4 regions of the Paracoccus sp. SJTW-4 genome follow, and region 2 is predicted to be linked to each of the others. Evidence: riboswitches for the same ligand, from Rfam matches in the RefSeq annotation. Region 2 holds a riboswitch; each other region holds the start of a gene.
What was found. Region 2 has a riboswitch for cobalamin ahead of RSP45_RS00375 (TonB-dependent receptor plug domain-containing protein). Riboswitches for the same ligand answer to the same signal wherever they lie in the genome.

Region 1: linked by a shared signal. The riboswitch ahead of RSP45_RS02025 (energy-coupling factor ABC transporter permease) and the one ahead of RSP45_RS00375 (TonB-dependent receptor plug domain-containing protein) in region 2 are both predicted to bind cobalamin.
Region 3: linked by a shared signal. The riboswitch ahead of RSP45_RS01965 (DUF1636 family protein) and the one ahead of RSP45_RS00375 (TonB-dependent receptor plug domain-containing protein) in region 2 are both predicted to bind cobalamin.
Region 4: linked by a shared signal. The riboswitch ahead of RSP45_RS12280 (TonB-dependent receptor plug domain-containing protein) and the one ahead of RSP45_RS00375 (TonB-dependent receptor plug domain-containing protein) in region 2 are both predicted to bind cobalamin.

What each region holds. Positions count from the first base shown of each region.
Region 1 is NZ_CP136681.1:402,454-409,949, reverse strand. Features, by position in the region: gene RSP45_RS02040 (quinone-dependent dihydroorotate dehydrogenase) at 1-95, shown strand, start outside; gene cysE (serine O-acetyltransferase) at 100-921, opposite strand; gene cobF (precorrin-6A synthase (deacetylating)) at 1,006-1,746, opposite strand; gene RSP45_RS02025 (energy-coupling factor ABC transporter permease) at 1,798-2,475, opposite strand; cobalamin riboswitch at 2,529-2,748, opposite strand; gene RSP45_RS02020 (cobyrinate a,c-diamide synthase) at 2,788-4,101, opposite strand; gene cobM (precorrin-4 C(11)-methyltransferase) at 4,098-4,871, opposite strand; gene RSP45_RS02010 (cobalamin biosynthesis protein) at 5,048-5,440, opposite strand; gene cbiE (precorrin-6y C5,15-methyltransferase (decarboxylating) subunit CbiE) at 5,437-6,618, opposite strand; gene RSP45_RS02000 (cobalt-precorrin-6A reductase) at 6,617-7,360, shown strand; gene cobJ (precorrin-3B C(17)-methyltransferase) at 7,327-7,496, opposite strand, start outside.
Region 2 is NZ_CP136681.1:75,571-83,066, forward strand. Features, by position in the region: gene RSP45_RS00365 (FecCD family ABC transporter permease) at 1-739, opposite strand, end outside; gene RSP45_RS00370 (ABC transporter substrate-binding protein) at 736-1,569, opposite strand; gene RSP45_RS00375 (TonB-dependent receptor plug domain-containing protein) at 1,563-3,617, opposite strand; cobalamin riboswitch at 3,599-3,797, opposite strand; gene RSP45_RS00380 (CAP domain-containing protein) at 4,176-4,736, opposite strand; gene RSP45_RS00385 (acyl-CoA synthetase) at 4,932-6,812, shown strand; gene RSP45_RS00390 (DUF2945 domain-containing protein) at 6,902-7,111, shown strand; gene RSP45_RS00395 (DUF488 family protein) at 7,111-7,496, shown strand, end outside.
Region 3 is NZ_CP136681.1:393,149-400,644, reverse strand. Features, by position in the region: gene RSP45_RS01985 (precorrin-8X methylmutase) at 1-128, opposite strand, end outside; gene RSP45_RS01980 (precorrin-3B synthase) at 112-1,176, opposite strand; gene cobN (cobaltochelatase subunit CobN) at 1,287-4,499, opposite strand; gene cobW (cobalamin biosynthesis protein CobW) at 4,499-5,554, opposite strand; gene RSP45_RS01965 (DUF1636 family protein) at 5,555-5,914, opposite strand; cobalamin riboswitch at 6,002-6,204, opposite strand; gene cobO (cob(I)yrinic acid a,c-diamide adenosyltransferase) at 6,236-6,850, shown strand; gene RSP45_RS01955 (cobyric acid synthase) at 7,107-7,496, shown strand, end outside.
Region 4 is NZ_CP136681.1:2,499,868-2,507,363, forward strand. Features, by position in the region: gene RSP45_RS12255 (hypothetical protein) at 1-622, shown strand, start outside; gene RSP45_RS12260 (ABC transporter substrate-binding protein) at 718-1,713, shown strand; gene RSP45_RS12265 (ABC transporter permease) at 1,719-2,528, shown strand; gene RSP45_RS12270 (ABC transporter ATP-binding protein) at 2,525-3,274, shown strand; gene RSP45_RS12275 (NnrS family protein) at 3,271-4,458, shown strand; cobalamin riboswitch at 4,545-4,749, shown strand; gene RSP45_RS12280 (TonB-dependent receptor plug domain-containing protein) at 4,881-6,800, shown strand; gene RSP45_RS12285 (ABC transporter substrate-binding protein) at 6,794-7,496, shown strand, end outside.

The sequences.
Region 1 (7,496 bases), 330 kb from region 2:
ACCGCATCGCGCGCGGGCTGGATGCGCGGCTCAGGTCCGAAAACACCACGCTTGCAGCGCTGACCGGCAGCGCCGCCGACCGCTGGGCGGCCTGAGGGGCTAGACGATCCCCTCCAGCCCGATGATCTGCTCCATCGTGTCCGAGGGCGTGTCGCAGCCCGCATCGCCCACGATCCGCGCCGGCACCCCGGCCACGGTCTTGCAGGGCGGGATGTCGGTCAGCACCACCGAGCCCGCCGCCACCCGGCTGTGATGGCCGACCGAGATATTGCCCAGCACCTTGGCGCCGGCACCGATCATCACCCCCTCGCCGATCTTGGGGTGGCGGTCGCCGTCCTCCTTGCCGGTGCCGCCCAGCGTCACCGAATGCAGCATCGACACGTTGTCGCCGACCACCGCGGTTTCGCCGATCACGATGGAATGGGCGTGGTCGATCATCACCCCGGTGCCGATCCGCGCGGCCGGGTGGATATCGACGCCGAACACCTCGGAACAGCGCATCTGCACGAAATATGCCATGTCGCGGCGGTCGTTGTCCCACAGCCAGTGGCCGATGCGATAGGCTTGCAGCGCCTGGAACCCCTTGAAGAACAGCATCGGCTGCATCAGCCGGTGGCAGGCGGGGTCGCGCTCATAGACGGCGCGCAGGTCGGCCTCGGCCGCGCGTTCCAAGGCCGGGCTGCGGCGATGGGCGTCGTCGGCGATCTCGCGCAGGATCTGCTCGCTCATCTCGCCCGAGGCGAGCTTCAGCGAGAACCGATAGGCCAGCGCGGCGCGGAAATTCTGGTGGTGCAGCAGCCCGGCGTGGATCAGCGCCCCCAGCAGCGGCTCGGCCTGCACGGCGGCGGCGGCCTCGGCCTGGATATGCGGCCACAGATCGCCGGCCGGGACTGCGGGTTTCCTGAAAGCCTGAGCGTCCATGTCTCCATCCATGCCGCGGCTCCTTCTGGCGTCATTGCCCCTCATCTAGGGCAGACGGCGGGCGACCGAAAGGCTTCTGCGGCGTCAGGGGCCGGAATCAGGTTGCCGGGCCAGCAGATAGATGTCCATCACCCAGCCGTGGCGGGCGCGGGCGGCGGCGCGGGCGGCAATGATGCGGGGCCCGGCCTCGGCCAGCGGGCCATGGTCCAGCAGCTGCCGCGCCATCCCGACGCAAGCGCCCCACCAGATGTTGACGCCCCTCGGATCCAGCGTGCGGAAGGCGCAATCCCCGTCCAGCATCACCGCCACTCGGTCAGCGCCCGGCGGCCAGCCGTGGTCGCGCAATTGCCGGCCGGTGGTGATGACCACCGGGCGGCCCAGATCGTTCAGCGGGATCCCATGCGCCGCGGTCAGCGCCTGCAGGGCGGTGATGCCGGGCACCACGCGGACACGCGGCGCCGGGCGCAGCCGCGCCGCGATCCGCAGGGTGGAATCGTAAAGCGATGGGTCGCCCCAGACCAGCAGCGCCACCCGCCCCGTGCCGGGGGGAATGGCCGCGCCCCAGGCGGCGGCCAGCGCGTCGTGCCAGTCCTCGACCCCTGCCAGATAGCCGGCGTCCGCGCGCCGCGCGGGCACGGCAAAGCGCCCGCGCGGGACCGCGGGCGCCACCGCGTCGCAGATCGCGTCGCGCAGGGCGGCAAGCTCGGCCTTGTCCTCGCCCTTGTCGGGGATCAGCACCAGATCGGCCGAGCGCAGCGCGGCTTCCGCCTCGCGCGTCAGGTGATCGGGGTTGCCGGTGCCGATGCCGATCAGCAGCAGTTCCATGCCTGCCTCGTTGGAAATGGCGCGGCCCGCCAAAGGCCGCGCCGTTGAGGTTCAGGCCGCGTGATGCAGCCGCCGCGTGACCAGCGCCGAGCCGCGCAGGCCGCGCAGCGATTTCGCCGCCGCCAGCACCGCCAGATCGGCCAGCGGCTCGATCACGATCACCAGCATGTAGGCGGCGCCGAAACTGCCGATCGCGGCCAGCGTGTCGACGGATACCCCTTGCCCGTAAAGCACCCAGAACGCCACCCAGGCGACCACGCCCGCCTGATAGGCGGTCGACAGCGCCAGCGCCTGCCCATAGCGCAGATCGACATAGGGGGTGCCCGGCGCGATGATGCGCCGCGCTAAGGCCTCGATCCCGAACAGCGGCACCAGCAGCGTGGTCAGGTTCATCCCGAATTGCGGCAGGTCGAAGGGGGCAAAGAACAGCCCCTGCACCAGCAGCCCCAGCCCCAGCCCGACCGCCGCGGGCGCCGCCCCGAACAGCAGCAGCAGCGTCGAGCCGAGGATGAAATGCACCTCGCTGACGCCGACCGGGAAATGCGGCAGCACCTCAAAAAAGGTGAAGACGGCGGCGGTGGCCAGCCCGCTGCGCAGCAGCAGCGAGCCCGCGCCCTGTTCGCGGATCGCATTGAGCGCCATCCAGCCCGCATAGCCCGCGGCACCCGCGGCGGTCGCGTAGCTCAGCACGATCTTGGTGGCGTCAACGACGCCCGGTTCGATATGCATGTATCCCTCCTGCCCGTCATCCCCGACGGCAATGTGGTTGGTTGGGGCGCGGAATGCCCCGGGGCTTTGACGGCAGGTCTCCTGACTCGCGGGTCGGGGCCGGTCCCCTGGCCTTCCCGGCCCATGGGCCAGTGGCGCAATCGGGGGCGGCTCGCCGCTTACAGTTGCGGGGGCAGTCGCGGGTTTGGCGCCTGATGGCTACACCTCACCGCGTTCCCTTTTCATCCCCGTGCGGTTTTTCCGGCTTGGGGAACCGTCTGTTGCGATGTGCCAGCATGGGCGGGTTGCGTCAAGGATCGCTGGCCCCAAAGACTAACTGGCAGCCGCAATCAGGTGAAAGAACGTCCCGGTGACATTCCCGCGGCGCGAGCCGGTGCCGGGCAGCTCCGCCCCCGTCGCATCCCGCACCAGCGCCAGCGCCGCGTCGGGTTGGGCGGTGGTGGTGGCATAATGGAACTCATGCCCGCGCAGCCGCGTCCCCGGCGGGTGGCCGGGCATCGGCGCGCGCAGCTCGGCCAGCCGGTATCCGAGGTTCATCCGGCGCTTGGCAAAGCTGGTTTCCAGCCCCAGCAGCCCGGTCATGCGGTGCCTCGTGCCGTCCGCCGTGACCAATCCCTGCCCCAGCACCATATAGCCGCCGCATTCGCCATGCACCGGGCGAGAGGCCGCGAAATCCGCCAGCGCGCGGTGGAAATTTCCAGCTGCCGCCAGCCGCCCGGCGTGAAGTTCGGGATAGCCGCCCGGCAGCCAGCAGACATCGGCCGCAGCGTCCGGCCCCTGATCGGCCAGGGGCGAAAACGTCACCACCTCGGCCCCCGCCGCCCGCCAGCCGGCCAGCAGATGCGGGTAGACAAAGGAAAACGCCGCATCCCGCGACAGGGCGATGCGCTGGCCGGGGGGCGTGACCGGCAGGGGCGCGGCGGGGGGCAGGATGCCGCTTGCCGCCGCCCTTATCGCGGCAAGATCGCAATGCGCGGCGATGAACTCGGCCAGCGCGTCGATGCGGGCGGTCAGGTCCGACTGTTCCTCGGCCTGCACTAGCCCCAGATGCCGCTCGGGCAGTTCCAGATCGGGGCGGCGGGGCAGCGCCCCCAGCACGGTGATGCCCGCTTGCGCCATGCCGTCGCGCACCAGCGCCTCGTGGCGGACTGAGGCGACGCGGTTCAGCACCACCCCCGCCAGTTGCAGATCGGGACGCAGCCGTGCGAACCCCAGCGCGGTCGCCGCCGCCGATTGCGCCTGCCCGGACACATCCAGCACCAGCAGCACCGGCCAGCCGGTCAGCGCCGCCAGCTCTGCCCCGCTGCCGGTGCCGGCCTCACCCGGCAGCGCCACCCCGTCGAAGAGCCCCATCGAGCCCTCGGCGATCGCCAGATCCGCATCCGCCGCGGCGCCGACCAGCCCGGCGATGCGCGGCGCCGCCATCGCCCAACTGTCAAGGTTGAAGGACTGCCGCCCGGTCGCCGCGGCATGAAACCCGGGATCAATATAGTCGGGGCCGTTCTTGAAGGGTTGCACCGCCAGCCCCTGCGCGCGAAACGCCGCCATCAGCCCCAGCGCCACGGTGGTCTTGCCGGTCCCCGAGGCCGGCGCGGCGACGATCAACCCAGGGGTCGCCGCGCTCATTCCGGGTACCTCGGGGCGCTGCCCACGGGGCGGAAGCGGCGGTCGTAATCGCCCGCGTAAAGCCGGCTTTCGGCGAAACCTTCCTGCGCCAGCGCCGGGCCAACCAGAATCAGCCCGGTGCGTTCGCCCACCCCCAGCAAGGGCTCCAGCGTCGCCAGCGTGGCGCGGATGATGCGCTGGTCGGGCCAGCTGGCACGGAACACCACCGCCACCGGGCAATCGCCGCCGTAATGCGGCGTCAGCTCGGCGATCACCCGCTCCAGCACATGCACCGACAGATGGATGGCCAGTGTCGCCCCGGTGGCGGCGAATGCGGCCAAGGTCTCGCCCTCGGGCATGGCCGAGGCCCGCCCCGAGGTCCGCGTCAGCACCAGCGATTGCGCAACCCCGGGCAGGGTCAGTTCGGCCGCCAGCGCGGCGGCGGCGGCCGCGAAAGAGGGCACGCCGGGCGTCACGTCACAGGGGATCCCCAGCGCGCGCAGCCGCCGCAGCTGCTCGCCCATCGCCGACCACACCGACAGGTCGCCCGAATGCAGCCGCGCCACGTCGTGCCCGGCCGCATGGGCGGCAGCGATCTCGGCAATGATCTCGTCCAGCGACAGGGGCGCGGTGTTCACGATCCGCGCGCCCGGCGGGCAGTGCTCCAGCAGCGCCTGCGGCACCAGCGACCCGGCATAGAGACAGACCGGCGAGCCCGCGATCAGGTCGCGCCCGCGCAGGGTGATGAGGTCGGCAGCACCGGGGCCGGCGCCGATGAAATGGACGGTCATGTCGGGGTTCCTGTCTGGGCAAGGGCGCGGCGGTTTGACGGGGCGATGCGCCCGACGAGGCCGGTAACGATGAGATGGGCGATCATGCCGAGGCTCCGGGCCGGGCGAAGAAGCAGATGGCGCAGGTGGCACCGCGGTCGGGCCAGAGGGCGCGAGGGGCCATGACGCGCGCGACGTCACGTCGAGGCTCCCGGCCGGATAACTGCAATGGCGCAGGTGGCGCAGCGGTCGGGGGAGGTCGCGCGGGGGGCGAGCAGTCGCGCGCCGGGGCCGGCGGCGGCCAGCGCCACCGCCTCGGCGATGCTACCAGTGTGGTGTGCGGCGAGGCTGCGGGAGGATTGCGTCGGCGTGAGGATGCCGGCGACCGAGGCGACCTCGATCAGCGGCAGGTCCAGCGCTCGCGCCAGTTCCGCGACCATCGCTGCGTGGCCGGGCAGCGCCGCCAGCGCCTCGGCCGGACCGGCGCCACCGAGCGCCGCCAGCGCCTCGGCCGGGCCGGCGGCGGCCAGCGCCGCGCGCAGCGACTCGAGGGTGGCGCGGCTGTTCATCCCGAAACCCGCGACCCTCATCGCGTCACCGCCCATTGCACCACCGGCCGCGCCGGCTGCCAGCCGCGGAACCCGCCCAGGGGGGCGGCCTCGGCCAGCTCGATCCGCAGCAGGGTGCCGCCGTGGCGGTGGTGCAGCTGCGCCAGCAGCGCCTCGGTTTCCAGCGTCACCGCATTGGCGACCAGCCTTGTGCCGGGGGGGAGGCGCGCCCACAGTGCCGCGGCCAGCGCCTCGGTCAGCCCGCCGCCGACGAACACCGCATCGGGGTCGGGCAGGCTGGGCAAGGCGGCAGTGCTGTCGGACTGCAGCGCCGAGACCGCCTCGGCCAGTCCGAAGCCTTTGATGTTGGTAATAATGTTCCCCAAACGGTCAGCGCGGCGCTCGACCGCCACCGCGCGGCCGCCCGCAAGCGCCCACTCCACCGCCACCGAGCCCGACCCCGCGCCCAGATCCCACAGCAGCGCCCCCGGACGCGGTGCCAGCGCCGCCAGCGTCAGGGCGCGGACCGGCGCGCGGGTGATCTGGCCGTCATGCTGGAACGCATCGTCCGGCAGGCCCGGCCCCGCCCGGCGCGCCACCCCGCCTGCGGCCTGCACCGCCACCGCCACCGGCGGCCGCGTGCCGTGCAACTCGAACCCCGCCGCCGTCGCCTGACGGATGCGCTCGCGCGGGCCGCCAAGCGCCTCTAGCACCCACAGCGTGGACGCCCCCCAGCCGCGCGCCGCCAGCCATGCCGCCAGCGCCGCCGGGGCCTGCCCGTCGCGCAGCAGCAGGATGGCGCGCCCCCCCGGGCGCAGCACCGGCAGCAGCCGCTCGAACGGCGCGGCGTGCAGGCCAAGGCAGGCGGTATCCTCGATCCGCCAGCCCAGCCGTGCCGCGGCCAGCGAAAAGCTGGACGGCGCCGGGAACGCCCGCCACTCGCCGGGGGAAAGCTGCGCCGCCAGACTGCCGCCGGCCCCGTGCCAGAACGGATCGCCCGAGGCCAGCACCGCCACGCGCTGCCCCCGGCAGGCCAGCACCGGGGCGAGGTCGAAAGGCACCGGCCACGCCCGCCCGCGCCGCCCCGCCTGCGCCAGCCGCAGATGCCGCGGCCCACCGAACACGATTTCGGCGCCGTCCAGCGCGGCACGGCTTGCGGGCGACAGGCCGGACAGGCCATCCTCGCCCAGACCGATGATGGACAGCCAGGGATCAGACATGCGGGTTCTGCTGCTGGGCGGCACCACCGAGGCCGCCGCCATGGCCCGCGCCCTCGCCGAGGCCGGGGTCGAGGCGCTGTATTCCTATGCCGGCCGCACCAGCACGCCGCGCCCGCAGCCGCTGCCCCTGCGCATCGGCGGCTTCGGCGGCGCCGAGGGGCTGGCGGCGTGTCTGCGCGAGGGCGGCTTTACCCATATGATCGACGCCACCCACCCGTTTGCCGCCAGCATCAGCTGCAACGCGGTTACGGCCTGCGCGGCGACGGGGGTGCCGCTGCTGGCGCTGGAACGTCCCGCATGGGCGCAGGCCCAAGACGACGACTGGACAATGGTGCCGGACCTGGCCGCTGCGGCCACGGCCCTGCCCCGGACGCCGGCGAATGTGTTCCTCGCCATCGGCCGCCAGAACCTCGACATCTTCGCCGCCCTGCCGCACCGCTGGTTGCTGCGCTTTGTCGACCCCGAGCCGGTGCCCCTGCCCCGCGCCAGCCGCGTGGTTGACCGCGGCCCCTTCACCAAAGACGGCGACATGGCGCTGATGCGCGATCACCGCATCCAGATCGTGGTCGCCAAGAATGCCGGCGGCGAGGGTGCGCGCGCCAAGCTCGACGCCGCCCGCGCGCTGCGCCTGCCGGTGGTGATGGTGCAGCGCCCGGCGATCCCGGCAAGGGAAACCGTGGCGTCGGCCGCGCAGGCGATGGCGTGGCTTCATCGCACGCCCCCGGCCGAACGCGGGGTATAGATCCAGCGCCCCACAAGCCGCGTGTCGGCATTGCCGACCAGCACCACCGTGCGCATGTCGGCCATCTCGGGCACGGCCTCGGCCAGCGTCACCACTTGCAGCGATTCCTGCGCCGTGGTCACGGCGCGGGCAAAGG
Region 2 (7,496 bases):
CCGCCGTCGCCGCCCCCACCGCCGCGGCCGCGCCCAGCACCACCTTGAGCCGCAGCGCCGCCAGATCGACGCCCATCGAGGCCGCGGCTTCCTCGCCCAGCGACAGCGCGTCCAGATCGCGCCCGGCCCACAGCAGCACCGCCCAGCCCAAGCCCATCAGCGGCAGCGCGGTCAGCACATGCCCCCAGCTGCGATCGGCCAGCGATCCCATGGTCCAGAACATGATGTCATAGGCAGCAAACGGGTTCGGCGACAGGTTCAGCACCAGCGCGGTCAGCGCCCCGGCCAGTGCCGAGACCGCAATGCCGCCCAGGATCAGCCCGAGGCCCGAGCCGCCGCGCCCGGCCAGCAGCAGGATCAGCCCGACGCCCCCCAGCGCCCCCGCCAGCCCCGCCGCCGGAACCCCCAGCCCCAGCGTGGACACGCCGGCCTGGATGGCGATCACCGCGCCCAGGGCGGCGGCGGCGGAAATGCCGATCAGCCCCGGCTCGGCCAGCGGGTTGCGCAGATACCCCTGCAGCGCCGCGCCGGACAGGCCGAGGCTGACGCCCAGCATCACCCCCAGCAGCGCCCGCGGCGCCCGGATCTCGCGCAGCACGATCCCCAGCGGCCCCTCGCCGCCCCACAGCGCCTTGAGCGAGGCCCACGGCCCCGCCCCCGCCGGCCCGATCAGCAGCGAGGCCAGCGCCAGCACCGCGACCAGCGCGGCCAGCGACAGCAGCAGGGGCGCGCGCTTCATGGTGCGCCTCTCGCGGCGGCAATCCGCGCCTCGGTCGCCAGCAGCGCCAGCGCGTCCAGCAGCCGCGGGGTCGGGCAGGTCCACAACGGGTCCGGCACATGCACCACCCGCCCCGACAGGCTGGACAGCGCCGGGTGGGTGACGATCTCCTCGGCACGCGAGGCGCCGGGATAGGGGGTGCCGGTCACGATCAGCGCCGGGTCCGCCATCACCAGCGATTCAAGGGTGATATAGCCCGCCCCCTGCATCCCCAGCCGGTCGGCCAGCAGCGAAAACCCCGCCGCGCGCAGCACATCCCCGGCCAGAGTCGCCCCGCCCGAGGAATAGCCGTTCGGTCCCCAGGTCGCGGCCAGCGGCCTGTCGCCGCCCGTGGGCAGAGAGAGCGCCGCCAGCCTCGCGTCGAAATCCGCCAGCATCGCCGCTGCCTCGGCCTCGCGCCCCAGCGCGGCGCCGACCTGCGCGATGGCCGCGCGGGCGTCTTCCAGCGAATTGGGCGGCGGCACCTCGACCACCGGCACCCCCAGCCGGTGCAGCAGCGCGACCGCGGCCCCGCCATACCCGCCCGCCAGCACCAGGTCGGGGGCGAGCAGATACACTTCTTCCGCGCGGCCGTGGTTGACGGGGAACTGCTGCGCCTCGGCCACCATCGCCGAGGACTGCGGCTCTCGCGCCAGATGCGAGACCGAGACCAGCTGCCCCGGCGCCGCCAGCGCCATGGCGATCTGGTCGGTGCAGAGATTGACCGACACCACGCGGCGGGGCGGGGTGGCGTGGGCGGCAAGCCCGATGCCACCGGCAAGACACGCGGCCACCAGCCAGGTTTTTACCATCTGGCCTGCAACCCGACATACGCGGTGCGGCCTTGCCCGTAGTACCCCCATGCCTCGGAATAATCCTTGTCGAACAGGTTCACCACACGGCCCGACAGGCGGAGCTGATCGGTGAGGTCGTAGTGCGCGGCAACATTTACGGTGGTAAAGTCGGGCAATTCGGTGGTTTCCGGTTCATAGCTGCGGAACCACTCTGCATCGTAATTGCCCGCAACACGGCGCAACTCGGCCGACACCGCGCCGCGGTCCTGCGCAAAACCGGCCTCGGCGCGCAGATGGAACTCGTGCCGGGGCGCGCGACTGATGACTGTGCCGTTTTCGCGTTTGGCGTCGAGATAGGTGTAATCGGCTCCAAGGCGGACGGTATCGCTCAACTGTATGTCGGCCGTCAGTTCGAACCCCTTGCGGGTGCTGGTGCCGGGCAGGTTGACCGAAGTGTTGCCCGCGCCGGCGATCATGTCCTTGATATCGCTATGAAACAGCGTGGCGCCAATAGTGCCCTGGCCACCCGCAATGCCCAGATCGGCGCCGATCTCATAGCCCAGACTGGTTTCTGGTGTCAGGTCGGGGTTGCCACGATAGTCACCCGAATATCCGAACTGCTGAAACATGTCCGGGTTGACCGTCGCGCGCCCGACGGCGCTGCGCAGCCGCAGGTCGCCATCCGGTAGTTGCCAGGATGCCGCCACGTTCCACGAGGTCGCGTCGTGGAACACATCGTTCAGATCGCGGCGCAACCCGGCCTGGATGCTGGTGCCATTGTCGAACATCCCCTGATATTCAAGGGCGACCGACGTCATGTCGCGTTCGTAATCTCCAGAGCCATAAGAAGAATAGTTGACATAGGTTTCCCGCTGTTTCCCAATTGCAAAGTTCAGCTTTTGTGCAGCGTTGCGGGCAAGGGGCCCGTCGATGGCCCATGTTCCAGTGTAGCGCAGGGAACGCCGGCGCGAAGCGTCACCATAATCCGGCGCGCTTTCGCGGAAATGGTCCGTATCCTGGTTCATCCCGGACAAGGTCAGGCGATTCAGCAGCCTGCCGGCCATCGCTTCGGCCTCGGTCCAGAGCGAGCCATAGGTCTCATCTCGGTCTGCGGTCAGGTCGGCGTCAATGACATAGTCGTCGGGATTGTTGTCTTCGGCCGATACGGCTTCATCATACCCATATTTCTGCCAACTCCGGCGTAGCGTGAAGCCGGTGGTAATGCCGTCCCCAAGCTCGTAGGAGCCGTCGAGGACCACCGTCTCGCGGTCGTTGAAATCACGGTCGCCGCCGGGGGTCCGTGAGGTGTCATCGCCATCGGTATGTCGGGCTGCGGCGGATAAGCTGAGACTGCCGCGAGCGCCTGCCGCGCGGACAAAGACATTGGCGGCGCGGGTGTTCTGCCCCCCGAATTCTACGCCTGCGCCATAGCTCAGTCCCGGTGCTTCGGCGCGCCTGGTCGTAATCGAGATCACCCCCGAGGTGGCATTGGGACCGTGGATTGCCGATTGCGGGCCGCGCAGGATCTCGATCCGCTCGATATCCGCGGCCAGCATACCGCTGAAGCCATAGTCGCCGCTACCAGGGGAATTGGCTTCCACGCCGTCGATCAGCACCAGCACATGATTGGATTCGCCACCCCGGATGCGAATGCCAGTCAATGTCTCGCCGGTCGAGGCCACGGAAACTCCCGGCACGCTACGCAGTGCGTCCTGCACCGTAGCAAGGCCGCGTGTCTCGATCTCCTCGCCGGTCAGGACGGTATGGGCGCGGGCAAATCCATCGGCGGCAAAGGGAGTCAATCCCCCCGACAGGATGATCGGGTCCAGCAGGATCGGCTCCTGCGCCCGCGCGGGGGCGGCGGTGGTCAGCGCAAGCGCCAGCGGTGCGGCGGTCAGGCCAAGGCGGCGGAAGGGTTCGGACATGGCGGTCCCCGGGTCGGGCGGCGGCGGTGGCGGCCGCGGATTGGAATCGGTCCGGGGGAAGCCCCGCAGACAGTGCTGGTTCACCGCTGCGGCTGGCCGCTTCGCTGGCGCGCCCCGCACCATCGAAAGGGTGATGTCCAAGCAGGTCTCCTGGCTTGCGGGTCAAGGCGGGCGCCGGCCTTCCCGGGGCTGCGGCCCCAGTGGCTCAGTTCGGCGCCGCTCTCCGCGCACAGTTGCGGGGGCAGCTACGGTTCCGGCCCGGGGGCCGTCCGTATTCCCTTTCAATCCGGCGAGGCCGGAACTTGGACAGCGGCAGATAGGCCGGAAGCCGGGCTTGCGTCAATGACCCGCGGCGCGGAGGGGGGCAGAACGGCCCCCACCCCCTGCGGCGGACGAATGGTGCGTGGCGAGCAGGCGCGAGGGCGGAAGCGGGCGGGGGAAGCAACCCAACCGGCCGGAGATCGGAGGCGGATGTATCCGCGCGGCGGGATCGGGTGCGAGGCCGCTTGGAAGGTAAGCGGCGGGGGGCGAGAAAGAAACAGTGCGGCCCCGGCGGCAGGGGACACGCGCGTGTGGCAGGACGCGGCCAGTCCGAAACCCCCTGAGCAGGTGCAACATGATGACGTATGGCCGCGCAGCGACCCAGGGCGCGCCGCGGGGCAGGCGGGAATCAGCCCCTCCCCGCAGGCCCAGGGACCCTTAGCGGCCCCGGGGCGCGGCGTAGATCGCGGCCCAGAACATGGTGCGGCCATCGGCCGCAACTGCGCGGCCGATGCCGAAATCCGTCGCCTGCGGCAGCATGATGTTGCGAAGATGCCCGTCCGAGCCGTTCCAGGCGTGCAGCACCTGTTCCAGGCTGAAGGGCCCGGCGGCGATGTTCTCGGCGGTGATGGCGGGCTTGTAGCCCACCCCCTTGACCCGCTGCGACGGGCCCTTGCTGGCAGAGCCGCGATGCGCCATCTGCCCGCGCATCGCCATGTCGCAGGCGTGGCGGGCCGCGGCCTCGGCCAGCTTGGGGTTGGGGCGCAGCGGCTGCAGCCCGGCGGCGGCGCGGCGGGCGCTGGTCACCTGTGCGGCGGCCTTGTTCTCGGCGGCGGCGGTGGCGAAGCACTGCGCCTGCCCGGGGGCGGCGGCCTGCACCAGGATGTCACCCGACACCTGCCGGATCCAGGCCGGGCGCGGGATTGCCGGTTCCGCCTGCATCACCGCGGGAAGCGCGATCATCACCCCTGCGACGATCAGCGAAATCAGCTTGTCCATGTCGGTCTTTGTCCAGAGCCACTTCCGTAAAGAACAACCAGAAGGAGTGGCGCCCTGACAAGCTTCAAGTAATTAAACTTGTTAACACCCCGCTGGTTGACGCCGCGTTCCGGCAGTCTTTCGCCTTGGATAACTTGCCCAACAGGCAGAACTCGGCGCATCCTTTCGGGAATGCGCCAACAAGGGGGGAAACGGATGTCGCGCTTTGCCAGCATTGCCGATCGGGACCGTATCGAGGCCGAGATGCCCTATGCCGAGCGGCCCTTGCCAAAGACGATCTATGCGTTCCTCAGCCGCACCCGCGCGCTGCACCCGCAGCGCCCGGCGCTGGGGTTCCAGCTGCTCTCGGACCCGAAAAGCCGCAAATGCGAGCTGAACTGGACCGAGTTCCACGAGCGCGTCACCGAAGCCGCGAACCTGTTTCGGTCGCTGGGGGTGAGGCCGGGGGACACGGTCGCCTATCTGCTGCCCAACTGCCTGGAAACGCCGACGGTGCTGCTGGCCGGGGCGACCGCGGGGATCGTCAACCCGATCAACCCGCTGCTCGAGCCCGAGCAGATCGCCAGCATCCTGCGCGAAAGCAACGCCAAGGTGCTGGTGACGCTGAAATCCATGCCCAAGACCGATGTCGCGCAAAAGGCCGCGGCGGCGCTGGAAATGGCGCCCTGCGTGCAGACCGTGCTCGAGGTCGATCTCGCGCGCTATCTGAGCGGGGTCAAGCGGCTGCTGGTGGGGCTGCTGCGCCCGCGCGTCAAGGCGCGCCACAAGGCCAGGGTGCTGAACTTCGAGGCCGCGGTCTCGGCCCAGCCCCATGACCGGCTGACCTTCGACGACCCGGCCGAGGACCGCATCGCCGCCTATTTCCACACCGGCGGCACCACCGGGATGCCCAAGATCGCGCAGCACAAATATTCGGGCATGATCTACAACGGCTTTCTGGGCGGCGAGCTGCTGTTCGACGAAACCGACGTGCTGATGTGCCCGCTGCCGCTGTTCCACGTCTTTGCCGCCTATCCGGTGCTGATGTCCTGCATCCAGTCCGGCGCGCAGATGGTGATGCCGACCCCGGCCGGCTATCGCGGCGACGGGGTGATCGGCAATTTCTGGAAGCTGATCGAGCGCTGGCACGCCACCTTCCTGATCACCGTGCCCACCGCCATCGCCGCGCTGATGCAGCGCAAGGTCGATGCCGACGTCTCCAGCCTGCGCACGGCGATTTCGGGCTCGGCCGCGCTGCCGGTCGAGCTCTACAACCGCTTCAAGGCCGCTACCGGGGTCGAGATCGCCGAGGGCTACGGCCTGACCGAGGTCACCTGCCTGGTCAGCTGCAACCCGGTGGACGGGCTGAAGAAGGTGGGTTCTGTCGGGATCCCGCTGCCCTATACCACCGTGCGCATCCTGCGCCGGGTGAACGGCGATTATCAGGACTGCGCCACCGACGAGATCGGCGAGATCTGCGTGGCCAACCCCGGCGTCTTCGAGGGCTCGACCTATACCGAGATCGACAAGAACCGCGACCTGTTCGCCGAGGGGCGGTTCCTGCGCACCGGCGACCTGGGCCGGATCGACGCCGACGGCTATCTGTGGATCACCGGCCGCGCCAAGGACCTGATCATCCGCGGCGGCCACAACATCGACCCCGCCGAGATCGAAGAGGGGATGCTGTCGCACCCCGATCTGGTGGGCGCCGCCGCCATCGGCCAGCCCGACTCCTTTGCGGGCGAGCTGCCCTGCGTCTATGTGCAGCTGCGCGAGGGGGCCGAGGTCACGGTCGAGGCGCTGGCCGCCCATGCCCGCGAGCATATCCACGAACGCGCCGCCATCCCCAAGCATATCGAGATCCTGCCCGAGCTGCCGGTCACCGCGGTGGGCAAGGTGTTCAAGCCGGCGCTGCGGCGGCTGGCCATCGCCCGGGTGCTGGACCACGCGCTGCGCAACACCGGCGCCAGCGTCGCCGAGGTGGTCGAGGATCGCAAGCGCGGCCTGACCGCCCGCATCGCCCGCGGTCCCGGCACCGACGAGGCCGCGGTGCGCGCCAAGCTGGACACCTACACCGTGCCCTGGGACTGGGCCTGAAGAACCGGGGCTGAAGAACTGGCCTGTGAACGGAGCCCCGCACGGAACCCCGGCCGCGGGCCGGCATTGAGCCCTTGGTGGAGGGCGACATGGCAGAATTTTCCGTCGGCGATCACGTCAGCTGGAACTCCGAGGCCGGGCGCGTGTCCGGCCGGATCCTCAAGGTCCATCACCAGGATTTCGACTACAAGGGTCACCGCCGCCGGGCTTCGCGCGACGACCCGCAATACGAGATCAAAAGCGACAAGACCGACCATATCGCCGCCCACAAGGGGGGCGCGCTGACCAGGATCGGCTGATGGTGGCGCAGTTCACCACCATCGGCCATTCCAACCGCAGCCTGGACGATTTCACCCGGATGCTGCGCGAGGCCGGGGTGGCGATGGTGATCGACGTGCGCAGCTTTCCCCGCTCGCGTGCCAATCCGCAGTTCAACATCGACCACCTGCCCGACGCGCTGGCCGAGCTGCAGATCGCCTATCTGCACTGCCCGGCGCTGGGCGGACGCCGCGCCCTGCAACCCGGGGTGCCCGAGGACCTGAACGCGATGTGGCGGCTGCGCAGCTTCCACAACTATGCCGATTACGCGCTGGGCGGCCGCTTTGCCGAGGCGCTGGACCACGTCCTGCGGCTGGGTCGCGACCGCCGGCTGGCGCTGATGTGTTCCGAGGCGGTCTGGTGGCG
Region 3 (7,496 bases), 320 kb from region 2:
GCATGGATCATCCGCACGGCCACGGGTTCTTCGTCGGGGTCGAAACGGGCCAGATCGGCCTCGGCCCGGATGGTGGCGAATGAGGCGCGATAGATCGCCGCCCCGTCGGTTTCATAATGGTAGCGCATCGGGGGTTCCGGGAATTGACAGGAAAGCCGGGTCCGCCGCCCTGCCGGCGCGGACGAGATCATAGCCCCGCCCCCGCGCGACCAGCGTGAGGTCCGCGGAACGGGGATGGGCGCAGCCCTTGGCGCAGCCCGAGACATGCAGCAGGCAGCCCGGCGGCAGCTGCGGGGCCAGCGCGCGCGCCAGCACCCGGGTCGGCCCCAGCGCCTGCGGGCAATGGGGCGCGCCGGTGCAGGCGACGACACGGCGCAACGGGTCGGCGGGGTCGGTGATCAGCCCGTGCAGGGGGGGCATCGCCGCCAGCCCCTCGACCAGCAGCATCCGCCAGGGCGTCGCACGGATCGGCCCCAGCGCGGCCAGCGCGGCGAGCGTCCCGGCCTGCATCTGCCCGAAGGCGAGGCCCACCAGCGCCCCCTGCGCCACCAGCCCCGGCACCGGCTCGGGCGCAGGCTCGGCGGGGGCCACGTCGAACCCCTCAGGCCGGCACCGCGCCACCAGCGCCGCCATCCGCCCCCGACCCTCCGGGGCGCCGCCATTGCGCAGGAACCAGCGCGCCAAAGCCAGCGCATCCGCCACGGGATCATCCGTCAGCCGCCCTACGTCCAACTCGTCGGCGCGCAGCAGGAACGCCTCTCCCAGACGCTCGATCCGCACATCCGCCGACACGCGCCGCAGCACCGGCCGCGGCCCGGTATCGACCGCAAAGCCGAACTTCCCGGGCAGCGCCAGATCCGCGGCCGCCGCCAGCGCCTCGGCCAACCCTGCGGCCAGCGCATCCGCCGCCGCGTCGGCGAACGGAGTCACCACGATATTGCGCCTCGTTTCGGCCGCAACCGACGCATCCACCAGCCCGAGAACGCGCAGCCCTTCGACCAGCGCCCCGTGGCTGCCTTCCCGCACCCCGCGCAGCTGCAGATTGGCGCGCGAGGACAGATCGATCACCCCGCTGCCATGCGCGCCCGCCAGCGCCGCCAGCTCCGCAGCCTGCACCTGCGTCAGCCGCCCGCCCGGCGGCCGCACCCGCACCACCAGCCCGTCGCCCGACGCCATCGGCCGCAACGCCCCCGGGCACCAGCCCTGCACGATGGGACTTCTTTCTGGCCCAAATACCCCGGGGGAGTCTCCGCAGGAGACGGGGGCAACGCCCCCAGTGACCACGCTCACAGCCGCTCACCCCCCGTCGAGTTGCGCAGCCCCCGCCACAGCCCGGCCGCGCGCAGCGCGTCGAAACGCGCGCGCAGCATGGCCAGCGCCTGCGGGTTCTCGGCATCGAGGAACGCCACCACCTCGTCGCGCCCCAGCGTGGCCTCGTGGTAGAGATCGAACAGATGCCTAGGCACGGAACGGGTCAGCTGCGCAAAGGCCGCGAGGTTGTCCAGCGTGGCGGCGATCTCGGCGCCGCCGCGGAAGCCGTGGCGCATCATCCCGGCGGCCCAGTCGGGATTGGCGGCGCGGGCGCGGACCACGCGGGCGATCTCGGCCCCCAGGGGGCGGGCGCGCGGCGCCTCGACCCGGCTGCTGTCCAGATGCCAGGCCGCCGCCTCGGGCAGGCCAAGCGCCGCCCGCGCCGCCAGCACGCCGGCCTGATGCGCGGCGAAATCGGGGGCCATCAGCAGGTCGGTTTCCGCCAGATCCTGCACATGCACCACCGCATCCGCCCCGGCCAGCCGCGATTCCAGCGCCGCGCGGTCGCGCCGCCCCTCGGCCCCGTCGACCACCCATTCCGAGCCCGCCAGCCAGGCCAGCCCCGCCGCCTGCCGGCCCGCGTCGGACAGATCGGCACTCAGGTCGCCCATGCCCAGCCCATAGGACCCCGGCCGTGGCCCGAACACCCGCGGCGCGCGGGACAGATAGGGGTTGTCGGCGGCGGTTTCCTCGCGCGCGGCCAGCGCCTCGGCGCCCAGTTCGAACAGCCCCGCCAGCCCGGGGAAGATGTCGCGAAACAGCCCGGAAACCCGCAGCGTCACGTCGATGCGCGGCCGCCCCAGCAGCGCCAGCGGCACCACCTCGACCCCGGTGACGCGGCCGGTGGCGCCGTCCCAGACCGGCGCCAGCCCGGCCAGATGCAGCGCCATCGCGAATTCTTCCCCCGCCGTGCGCATCGAGGCCGAGCCCCACAGATCCACCACCAGCCCGCGCGGCCAGTCGCCGTGATCCTGCAGATGCGCGCGCAGCAATTCCTCGGCCAGCTTCACCCCCTGCGCATGGGCGGCGCGCGTCGGCACCGCGCGGGGATCGACCGCAAACAGGTTGCGCCCGGTGGGCAGCACGTCGCCGCGCCCCCGCGCGGGCGAGCCCGAGGGCCCCGGCTCGACCCGCCGCCCGTCCAGCGCCGCCAGCAGCCCCTCGGCCTCGCCCGCCGCCGCGCCATAGACATGCAGCCCGTCGCCGAAGCGGCTTTCCTTGAGATCGCAGACGAAGCGGTCGATGCGCGGGATCGCCTCGGCGGCCGAGGCACCGGCGGGGATCGCCAGGTCATCTTCGACCCCCGCCGCCTGCGCCGCCTGCCGGATCGTCGCGATCAGCCGGGTGCGGCGCGAGGGGTCCAGCCCGTCGGCGGTCGCGTATTCGTCCAGCAGCCGCTCGAGCCCCGCCAGCGCCTCGGGCAGCGCGGACTGCAGCAGCGGCGGCGGCACATGGCCCAGCGTCACCGCGCCGAGGCGGCGCTTGGCCTGCGCGGCCTCGCCGGGGTCGTTGACGATAAAGGGATAGATCACCGGCAGCTCGCCCAGCAGCGCCTGCGGCCAGCATTCCGGCCCCAGCGCGACCGCCTTGCCCGGCAGCCACTCGAGCGTCCCATGCGCACCGACATGCACCAGCGCGTGCAGCCCCTGCGAGCGCAGCCACAGGTAAAAGGCGACGTAGTGATGGCGGGGGGTGCGGGTCAGGTCGTGGTAATCATCCTCGCGCAGCTGCGGCTGCCCGCGCTCGGGCTGCAAGGCAACCAAGGCGTTGCCGCGGCGGACGGCGGCGAAATGGAAGGCGCCGCCCGCAACCGCCGGGTCGGTCTCCGGTGCGCCCCAGGAGGCCGCCAGATCATCGCGCAGGGGCTGCGGCAGCAAGGCCAGCGCCCGCAGATACTCGGACAGCGGCCAGCGGATGGTCTCCCGCAGCGACGGCGCGAGCGCCGCCCCCGGCGCGCAGGTCCAGCCGCGATCCCCCAGCAGCCGCAGCATCGCATCGGCCGAGGCCAGCGCATCCAGCCCCACCGCATGGGCGATCTGGTCGGGACGGCCGGGATAGGTGGACAGCACCAGCGCCAGTTTCCGCTGCGCCGCCGGCACCGTTCCCAGCCGGTGCCACGCCGCCACACGGTCGGCAGCGGCGTCAACCAGCTGCGGATCAGCGCGGTGGACAAAGCGGGAATATTGCAGGGCCTCGTCGCGCCGCGTCGGCTGCTTGAAGCTGACCACCCCGGCAAGGATGCGGCCGTCCACCTCGGGCAGCACCACATGCATCGCCAGATCGGCGGGCGACAGCCCCCGCGCCGCGCCTTCCCAATCCCGCCGGCGGGCGGTGGACAGCGCCAGCTGATGCACCGGGCACCCCGGCGCATCCAGCGGCGACACGCCCCTTTCGCGCGCGGAAAACGCGGTGGCGTTGACGATGGCGGCGGGGGACAGGGCGCGCAGCTCGCGCTCCACCCACGCCGCCGAGGCCCCCTTCAGCGACGGCGCAAACAGCCCCGCCGCCCGGAACCCCCGCGCCCGCAGGGCATCAATCATCGCCGCCACCGGGTCGATATCGGCAGCGGCCAGATAGCTGCGATAGAACACCACCACCGCCCAGGGGCCGACCCCCTCGGGGCGGGCGGTCACGCCGGCCTCGGGGCTCCACCAGCCGCAGGCGGGCAGCTCGCCCACCGGCCCCGGCATCGGCAGCGCCAGCCCGCAGGCGCGGCCGAGTTCCGTCAGCGCCGCCCCTGCCGCCGCGGCCCCGCCCATGTCGCACAGCGCCGTCAGCCGCGACAGCAGCGCCGGCGCCACCGTCGAGGCCGCCGCCAGCGCCGGATCCTGGCGCCCGTCCACCGGCAGCACCGCCAGCGCAATCCCGCGCCTGCGCGCCAGATCCTGCACGCTGGCCAGCCCGTAAGCCCAGTAGCTTTCGCCCCCCAGCAGCCGGATCAGGATGGCCCGCGCCCCCGACAGGGTGTTGTCCAGATAGCTATCGACCGACACCGGATGGCGCAGCGCCACCAGGTTCTGCAACCGCAGCGACGGCCGCGGCCCGTCCCTCCCCCGCCAGCCTTCCGCGAAAGCCCCCAGGTCGCTGTCGGAAAACGACAGCACCACTATGTCCGCCGGCGTCTGGCCGGGGTCATAGGGGGCCGCGGTTTCCTCGAGCCCGTGGCTTTCGCGAAAGACCACATGCATCAGAGGTCGGAGGCCTCGACCGAGCCGCCCAGATGCGCGGCGATGGCGGCGGGATCCAGATCGCCGCGTTCCGCGATCACCACCAGCCGCGACTGCCGCGGGGCCTCGCCCCAGGGGCGGTCGAACTGCTGGCGCACCCGCGCCCCCACCGCCTGCACCAGCAGCCGCATCGGCTTGCCGGCGACGGCGACATGGCCCTTGACCCGCAGCACCTTGTGGTCGCGCCCCAGCGCCGCCACCGCCTCGGCCAGCGCGGCCGCCTCGGCGATCTCGGGCAGCGCGATCACGGCGCTGGCGAAATCGTCGTGTTCATGGTCGTCGGCGCCGTCATGGTGGCTGGGGCGGGCGGCAAGGTCGTCCTCGGCGGCAGCGTTCAGCCCCAGCACCACCCGCGGGTCCACCGCCCCGTCGGTCACCGCCAGCATCGGGACCGGGCGCGGCGCCTCGGCCGCGATCGCCGCGCGCGCGGCGGCCAGACCGGCCTTGCCGGCCAGGTCGGCCTTGGTCAGCAGGATCAGGTCGGCGCAAGCGATCTGGTCCTCGAATACCTCGGAAAGCGGCGTCTCGTGGTCCAGGCTGTCGTCGGCCGCCCGCTGCGCCTCGACCGCCTCGGGGTCGGGGGCAAAGCGGCCTGCGGCCACCGCCTCGGCATCCGCCAGCGCCACCACCCCGTCCACGGTGATGCGCGAACGGATCTCGGGCCAGTCGAAGGCCTTGAGCAGCGGCTTGGGCAGCGCCAGCCCCGAGGTCTCGATCAGGATGTGATCGGGACGGGGCTCGCGCGACAGCAGCGCCTCGATGGTCGGGATGAAGTCGTCGGCGACGGTGCAGCAGATGCAGCCGTTGGCGAGCTCCACGATATTACCCGCCGGGCAGTTCTCATCGGCGCAATCGCGCAGGATGTCGCCATCGACGCCGACGGTGCCGAATTCATTGACCAGCACCGCCAGCCGGCGACCCTGCGGGTTCTGCATCAGATGCCGGATCAGCGTGGTCTTCCCCGAGCCGAGAAAGCCGGTGATGACGGTGACGGGGGTCTTGGCAAGATCGGACATTCAGCTCTCCATCGGGGGGATGCGGGCAAGCGACTGCTTGCGGAAGATCACCGGCCGCTCGCGCCAGGGCGACAGCCCGTCGGGGGCGGCGGCATAGGCGCGGGCGCCGGCAAGGATGTCGGAGGCATCGTCGGGGGACAGGCGGCCATAGACATAGGACCAGCGCCCCGGCCCGGTCAGCGCCACCGCGCAACCGTTGTCGCAGGCCGAGAGGCACGCCACCCCCACCACCCGCAGCCCCGGCGGCAGCTGGGGGTGCAGCGCCAGCGCCGCCAGCAGCCTGGTGCCGGGGGTCTTTTCGCCCTCGGCCACCGGCAGACCGGCCCGGCAGGTGGTGCAGACATGCAGCGTAACCGTCATCGCGCGCCCATCCTCAGGGACGGGGCAATGACGCAAGGGGACGGCCGGCAGGCGCGACACACCTCGGCCGCGGAACACCCCGTCCGCCCGAAACATAACCGTGTCGGCAGGTCTCCCGGCTTGCGGAGCCGGGCCTTGCGGCCCCGGTCGCCCGCCTTCCCGGCACGAATGCCAGTGGCTTGGACGACCTCTCCGGTCACGGTCGCGGGGGCGGCTGAACTTCGGGCCGGGGCCCTAGATCATTCCCTCTTCGCCTGTCATAGACAGGAACCGACACCGCCCAACTGCCGCGGGCGCACCCCCGATGTCAAGGGACAGCCGATGGACAGCACCACCGACCACGATCGCCACGCCGAAAAGATGGCCCGGAAGAAAGCCGCCCGCGACAGGATCATGGCGGGGAAAGAGGGCGAAAAGGGCCTGATCATCGTTCACACCGGCCCGGGCAAGGGCAAGTCGTCCTCGGGCTTCGGGATGATCCTGCGCTGCGTGGCGCATGGGATGCCCTGCGCAGTGGTGCAGTTCATCAAGGGCGCCTGGGACACGGGCGAACGCCGCCTGCTGACCACGCATTTCGCCGACCTGTGCCAGTTCCACGCGATGGGCGAGGGCTTCACCTGGGAAACCCAGGACAAGACCCGCGACATCGCCGCCGCCCGTGCCGGCTGGGACAAGGCCAAGGAGCTGATCCGCGACCCCGCAATCCGCTTCGTGCTGCTGGACGAGATCAACATCGCGCTGCGCTACGGCTATCTGCCGCTGGACGAGGTGCTGGATTTCCTGCGCGACGAAAAACCCGCGCTGACCCATGTCTGCCTGACCGGCCGCAACGCTGCCCCCGAGCTGGTCGAGCTGGCCGATCTGGTGACCGAGATGACGCTGGTGAAACACCCCTTCCGCGGCGGCATCAAGGCGCAGCCGGGGGTCGAGTTCTGATGCGCCGGACCGGGGCGCCGCCCCGGACCCCGGGATATTTTCGCCACGATGAAAGAGCCGTTAACCGAATCTTCAGCGTTTCATGGTCCAAGGGATGCACGGTACAGGCGGGGACGCCGATGACCGTCCACGGTGAAAGCACCCTGTCTTCCCCGGTCCGCCGGCCCAAGGCAGGGTGCAACCCCTTCTTTCAGCGTGGTCCAAATATCCCCGCCGGAGGCCCCGGCGGCACACCCAAGCACGGGGCTGCCCCCTGATGCCGGCGTTGATGATCCAGGGCACCGGCTCGAACGTCGGCAAGTCGATGCTGGTCGCCGGGCTCTGCCGTGCGGCACGCAGGCGCGGGCTGTCAGTCGCGCCCTTCAAGCCGCAGAACATGTCCAACAACGCCGCCGTCACCGCCGACGGGGGCGAGATCGGGCGCGCGCAGGCATTGCAGGCCCGCGCCTGCGGAATCGCACCGCTGGTCGACATGAACCCGGTGCTGCTCAAGCCCGAATCCGAAACCGGCTGCCAGGTGATCGTACAGGGGCGGTTGGCCGCGACGGTGCGGGCGGGGGAATATTCGGCGCTCAAGACCTCGCTGCTGCCCCGGGTCCTGGACAGTTTCCGCCGCCTGTCTGCCGCGCATGATCTGGTCATCGTC
Region 4 (7,496 bases), 910 kb from region 2:
CGCATTCTTCGACGACGCCCCGGAAATCCGGATGCGCGACCCGCTGGCCGCGTTTCTGGGCAGTGCCGAGGGTGGGGTGATGACCTATCGCTATGCCGATGCGGTGCGGCTGGCCGGGCATTCCTGCCCGGTGGTCGCGGGGGCCTGGCTGATGGTGGCGGCCGGGCTGGCCCGGCTTTACGGCGACGACCTGCCCGAGCGCGGCGGGATCGAGGTCCACATGCGCGACGGATCCAGCCACGGCACCACCGGGGTCACCGCCTCGGTCGCGACGCTGGTCACCGGCGCGGCGGCGGAATCGGGTTTCGGCGGCATCGGCCCTGCGCGGCGGTTCGCGCGGCGCCGGCTGCTGCGCTTCGGCGCGCCCATCGACGCCATCATGGCGCTACGGCGGCGCGATACCGGCGCGGGGGTGGTGCTGGACATCGACAGCACCCGCATTCCCCACGACCCCGAGATCGGAGAGCTGATGCCGCAGGCGGTGGACGGCACCGCCGACGCCGCGGCGCTGGCCCGGTTTGCCGCGCTGTGGCAGCGCCGGATCGCGCGGATGCTGGCGGCGGCGGACGACCCGGCGCTGGTCCATGTCGCGGACTGGCGCTGCGACAACGACCCTCTTTGAAGCGCCGCCCTCCTGCCCATAGATCATCTGGATCAATGCCAGCCTTCGCCAGCACCATCCCCCCGAGACCCGATGCAAGTCCCAAGGAGGCCCGCATGTCCCCGACCGCTTTCCGCCCCTCACGCCGCTCGGTCCTTGCCGGGGCGGCCGCGGTGGCGACGGCTTTCGCCACGCCCTCGATCCTGCGCGCGGCGCCGCTGGCGCGGCTGGCGCTTTACGGCCCGCCGGCCGCGCCCAGCATCGTGCTGGCCCATGCCATCGCCGCCGGAATGCTGGCCGAGCTGGCGCCCCAGGTGACGCTGTCCACCTGGCGCACCCCGGACGAGCTGCGCGCCGGGCTGACCTCGGGGACCATCGACCTGTCGGTGATGCCGGTGCAGGTCGCGGCCAATCTTTACAACCGCGGCATGGGGGTCGGGCTGGTCAACAGCATGACCGACGGGCTCTTGCATGTGGTGGCCGAGGAAGGCTCGGTCACCGATCTGGCCGGGTTGCAGGGCAAGCGGCTGGCCGTGCCCTTCGTCAACGACACCCCGGATTTCGTGCTGCGGGCGCTGTTCGAGGCGCAGGGGCTGTCGGACGCCGTGCAGCAGGTGCCGGTCGGCAGCCCGATCGAGGCCGCGCAGATGCTGCTGGCCGGCCAGATCGACGCGGCGCTGCTGTCCGAGCCGGCCTCGACCGTCGCCATCATGCGCGGCATCCCCTCCGGGCGGCATCTGGCACGGGTGATCGACCTGCAAGAGGAATGGGGCCGGCAGACCGGCGGCGCCCCGGTGCTGCCGCAGGCCGGGCTGGCCGCGACGCAGGCGTTCCTGGACCGGGGCCGCGAGCTGCTGCCGCAGTTGCAGGAAGTGCTTGAGCGCGCCACCGCCGCCGTGCTGGCCGATCCGGTGCGCGCGGGCACGGACGCGACCGCGGCGCTTGAGATGCCGGCGCCGGTGCTGGCGCTGTCGATCCCGCATTCGCGGCTGGTCGCCCGCCCGGCCAGTCAGGCCCGCCCCGCCGTCGAATCGATGCTGTCGCTGATGGCCAAGGGCGATCCCGCGATCATCGGCGGCCAGCTGCCCGACGACGGGTTCTATCTGCTGTGAGGCCGGTGCCTTCTGCCCTGGACCGCCTGTCGCGGTTCGGCCGCTTCCTGTGGTCGGGGTGGGCCGGGCTGGCCGGGCTCGCCCTGATCGCGGGGCTGTGGCAGGCGGGGCATGAGGCTTACGGCGATTTCATCCTGCCCGCGCCGCTGGACACGCTGGCGGCGGGGTGGCGGCTGCTGCATGACGGCACGGCCGTCGAGCTGCTGGCCCTGACCACCCGCCGCGCGCTGGCCGGGTTCGCGCTATGCGCGGTGATCGGCACCGCGGCCGGGGTCGCGGCGGGCTATTCCCCGGCGACGCTGCGGCTGTCGCGGCCGGTGCTGACGGTCCTGATGGGGGTGCCGCCGATCGCCTGGATCGTGCTGGCGATGATCTGGTTCGGCGCCTCGGACCGGACGGTGGCAATGACGATCCTCGTCTCGACCACCCCCGTCGTCTTCATCGGCGCGGTCGAGGGGGTGACCACGCGCGACCGCGGGATCGAGGACATGGCCCGGGTCTTTGGCGCCGGGCCGATCCGCCGCTTTACCCATGTCGCGGCGCGGCAGATCTCGACCCAGCTGTTTCCGGCGCTGATCCTGGCGCTGGGGTCGTCCTTCAAGGTCGCGATCATGGCGGAACTGCTGGCCAACGCCGGCGGCATCGGCGGCGCGCTGGCGCGGGCGCGGGCGATGCTGGACATCGCCGAGGCGATGGCCTGGGTCGGGCTGGCCGTCGCGGCGCTGATCGTGGTGGAATACGTGCTGATCCGGCCGCTGCGGTCGGAGCTGGAACGCTGGCGCGACGCCGCCGCGCCCTGGGGCGTCAAGCGATGACCGTGCTGGAACTGCAGCGCATCGGCCATTCCTTCTTCGGCCGCAAGGTGCTCGAAGGGATCTCGCTGAGCATCGGCGCGGCCGAGATCGTGGCGCTGGTCGGCCCCTCGGGTTCGGGGAAATCCACCATCGCCCATATCGCCGCCGGGGTGGTCGATGCGGGTGAGGGCCGGGTGGTCCGGCGCTATCACCGGCACACGATGGTGTTCCAGGACCCGCGGCTGATGCCCTGGGCGACGGCGCGCGACAATATCGGCTTTCCGCTGCGCCTGGCCGGGGTGCGGCGGGGCGGCCGCGACGGGGCGATCCGCGCGGCGGCGCTGCGCGCCGGGCTGCTGCCCGAGGATCTGGACAAATACCCCTCGGAACTGTCGGGGGGGATGCGCCAGCGCACCGCTATCGCCCGCGCGCTGGTGACGGACCCCGACTTCATCTATTTCGACGAGCCCTTCACCGCGCTGGACGTGGCGTTGAAGCGGCGGATGCAGGATCTGGTGATAACGGCCGCCGCCAGCGCCCGGTTTGCCGCCCTGTTCATCACCCACGACCTGTCCGAGGCGATCCGCATCAGCCACCGCATCCTTGTGCTGGACGCGAACGGGCGCGGCATCGCCGGCGCGCGCATCCTGCCCGGCGCCCCCGGCAGTCGCGACGATGCCGCCGTCTTTGCCCTGCGCCAGCGGTTCCTGACCGAGGATCCGCTGTTCGCCCGTATCCACGACACCGACGAGCGGCTGCGACCATGACCACACCGCTGCACCGCGTCCTTTCGGACGAGGGGTTCCGCATCTTCTTCCCGCTCGCCGCGCTTTACGCCGCGCTGTGGCCGCTGGCATGGGTGGCGCTGTGGGGGTTCGACCTGCCCTTTGCGCGGAACATCCCGCCCGGAGTCTGGCACGCGAACGAGATGGTGTTCGGCGCCTGGGGCGCGGCGCTGCTGGGTTTCCTGACCACGGCTGCGCCGGAATGGACCGACACCCCGCGGCTGCGGGGCGGGGCGCTGTGGGTGCTGGCGGCGCTGTGGGGGGCGGCGCGGGTCGCGGGGCTGGTCGGCGCCGACGCGCTGGTCCTGCCCGCGATGCTGGCCGACATGGGCTGGCTGGTGCTGCTGATCGCCTATCTTCTGCAGCTGACCATCCGCCAGCGCAGCACCCGCGTCGTGGTCTTTGCCGCATGGCTGTTCGCGCTGGCGGTGGGCTGCATGATGGCGCGGCTGGCGATGCTGGCGGGCGACGGCGTGGCCGCGGCCGAGTGGCTGCGGCTGGCCGGGCTGACCTTCCTTGGCCTGCTGAGCCTGGCGCTGTCGCGCATCACCGTCCCGATCACCAATATCGTGCTGGACCCGTCCGAGCGCAGCTCTCCGTTCCGGCCGCATCCGGGGCGGCGCAATCTCGCGGCCGGGCTGGTGGCGCTGGCGCTGGCCGCAGAGATCGCCGGCCTGTCGCCCGCGGTCGCCGGCTTCCTGTGGATCGCCGCCGGCGCCGCCTTCATGGACCGCATGGCCGAGGGCTTTGTCGGCCCCGAGGCGCTGCGGGCCGAGATCATGGTGCTGATGGGGGCCGCGGGCTTTGCCGGGCTGGGGCTTCTGGGACTGGGCGCGGCCGGGCTGGGCGCCCCTTGGGCCGCGGCCGGGCCGCTGCATCTGGCGCTGATGGGCGGGCTGGGGCTCGGCGTGCTGGCGGTGCTGGCAATCGCGGGGCGGTTCCATACCGGGCAGGGGCTGGGCCTCAACCTGGCCACGCGGGCAGGGTTCGCGCTGGCCGCCGCGGCGGTGCTGCTGCGGGCGCTGCCGGACATGGGGCTGGCCCCTTGGCCCCCCGGCCCGCTGCACCTGCTGGCCGTGGTCCTGTGGGCGGCGGGTTTCCTGCTGTGGCTGGCCGACTACTGGCCCGCGATCCGGCGGCTGGAGCCGCCCGCCCCGCCGGGCTGAAATCCGGCGCAACGGCCGGGGCAGGGGCCCGAGCAAGCCGCGCCCATCGGCCCGCGCAATCGCCTTGACTTTGCCGAACGGTTTGCCATGACAGGGGCAGCTTTGGTTCCGGCGGCTTGCCGCTGGATTAAAAGGGAACTGCGGTGCGCCTGAGGGCAAAGCCGCGGCTGCCCCCGCAACTGTAAGCGGCGAGCGACGGCCGACCATGTCACTGGGACCCAATGTCCCGGGAAGACCGGCCCGAGCCCTGACCCGCGAGCCAGGAGACCTGCCCAAGCGATCACCCATTTCCTGCGCGGGGCGCGCATGGAAAGCGGCCTCCCGCAGCGGTGACACCCAACCGGTCTGCGGGGAAGGTGCGCCTTTTTCCCGCCGGCCAATCTGTAATCCGCAGGCGCCGCCTGCGTGGGAAAGGCAATGTCATGATCCGCCCCCAGATCCCAGGGATCGCTTTTTGTGCGGCGCTTGCGCCGATGGCCGTCCTCGCGCAGGACGCGGGACTGCCCGATACGCTGACCCTCGACCCCATCGTGATTTCCGGCGGGCTGACGCCGCTCGCGGCGGAAAACTACGCCCGCTCCTACACCGTGCTGACGGCCGGGGACATGGCCGCCGCCGGCGTGACCTCGGTGCAGGATGCCCTGCGGCGGGTGCCGGGGGTGGCGGTCACCTCGACCGGCGACAGCTATACGCAGGTCCGCATCCGGGGCAGCGAGTTCAGCCACGTGCTGGTGCTGATCGACGGGGTCGAGGCGAACTCGCCCAGCGGCGGCTCGTATCTGTTCACCGGCATGGACCTTGCGGAGATCGACCGGATCGAGGTGCTGCGCGGCCCGCAATCGACGATCTACGGCTCGAACGCCGCCGCGGGGGTGATCTCGATCACCACCACCCAGGCGGGCAAGCCGGGCCTGTCCTACGGCGGCGCGGCCGAGGTCGGGGGGCTGGGCACGCGCGCGGCCTCGACCTACATCCGCCAGCGCAGCGAGCGCGGGGCGCTGAGCCTTTCGCTGTCCGCCCGCAATATCGACGGCGACGACGATTCCCGCAGCGGCGGCGACAAGGATTTTAACGACCTCACCACCGCGGCGCTGGGCGGGTCCTACGCGCTGACCGACGAGGTGACCGCCGGCTTCACCCTGCGCCGCAGCTGGCAGGACTACGGCTACGACACCACCACCTCGCCAGTGGATGATCCGCGTGACTATCAGCTGGACGCGCCGCTGACCGCGAAGCGGGGCGAAAGCTATGGCGCGCTCTGGCTCGAGGCCGCGGCGCTGGACGGCAGGCTGCACAGCCGGCTGGCGTTGTCGGGCATGAACCAGACGCTGGATCATTTCGACGCGGGCGTGGCCACATCCGACGACCGCTCGACCCGCCGCAGCCTGCGCTATACCGGCAGCTTGGCGCTGGATGGCCGCGACGCAAGCAGCGCCGACCAGAAGCTGATCGTTGCAGCCGAAACCGAGCGCGAGACCTATCGTTCCAGCTACAACCCCGGCGGCACCTATCAGCGTGACACCCATGCGCTGGCGCTGGAATATCAGGGCCGCTTTGCCGATGGCGTCTCGGTGCAGGCCGGGGTGCGGCGCGAGTTCAACGACGTGTTCCGCGATGCGACGACCTGGAATCTTGCAACGGCATGGCAGGTGCCGGGGCAGGATCTGCGGCTGCGGGCCGCGGCCGGCCGCGCCCATGTCAACCCGACCATGTTCCAGCAATACGGCAATGTTCCCGGCGTCTGGGAAGGGAACCCCGACCTGAAGCCCGCGCGCAGCATGAACTATGAGCTGGGTGCCGATCTGGGGTTTGCGGGTGGACGCGGGCTGGCCTCCTTTGCGGTCTTTCAAAGCAAGATCGACGACATGATCACCGGCACCGCCGACAGCGCGGTCAACGCGCCCGGCACCAGCACCCGCAAGGGGTTCGAGCTGGGCGTGAGCCTGCAGGCGACCGACAGCCTGTCGCTGGGCGCCGACTATACCTATGTCGACGCGGCCCAGGCCAACGGCCTGCCGATCGTGCGCGCGCCGCGCCACCAGCTGGGCCTGCGCGCCAGCCAGGGTTTCGCCGCAGGGCGCGGGCTGGCGTCGGTGGATATCCGCCATGTCAGCGGCACCTATGACATGGAGTGGTTCGGCTGGGACTACACCACCCCCAGCCCGGCCAACAGCAAGCTGCCCGGCTTCACCACCGTCAACCTGGCCGCGCATTACGACCTGACCGACGAGATCCGGCTGCAGGGCCGCATCGTGAACCTGTTCGACAAGGAATATTCCGAGGCCTGGGGCTATTACGGCCAGGGCCGCACCGCCTATGTCGGGGTCGAGGCGAAATGGTAGGGCGGCTGCTCAGGGCCGGGTGCATCGCGCTTGGCCTGTGGCTTGGGGGTGCGGCCCATGCCGCGCCGCCGCAGCGGGTGGTGTCGATGAACCTGTGCACCGACCAGCTGGCGATGCTGCTGGCGGCGCCGGGACAGCTGGTCTCGGTCAGCTATCTGGCGCAGGACCCGCAGGCCTCGACCATGGTGGAACAGGCGCGCGCCTACCCCGCCAATCACGGGCTGGCCGAGGAGATCTATCGCCTGCGGCCCGATCTGGTGCTGGCCGGGGCCTATACCACCCGCGCCACCGTGGCGATGCTGCAGCGGCTGGGGGTTCCGGTGGCGATCTTTCCGCCCGAGGCCGATTTCGACGGCATCCGCGGCAATCTGCGCCGGATGGGCGAATTGCTGGGGCGCGAGGCCGAGGCCGAGGCCCAGATCGCCGCTTTCGACCAGGGGCTTGCGGCGCTGATGGATACGCCCGTCCAGCGCCCGACCGCGGCGCTTTACTATGCCAACAGCTACACCTCGGGCCGCGACAGCCTGGCCGGGCGCATCGTCGAGGCAGCGGGGCTGCACAATATCGCCGCCGATGCCGGGCTGTCGGGCAGCGGCGTGCTGGCGCTGGAGCAGCTGGTGCTGGCCAACCCCGACCTGCTGATCCGGGGGCGGCGCTACGCCGGCCGCTCGCGCGCGGAAGAGGTGCTGGACCACC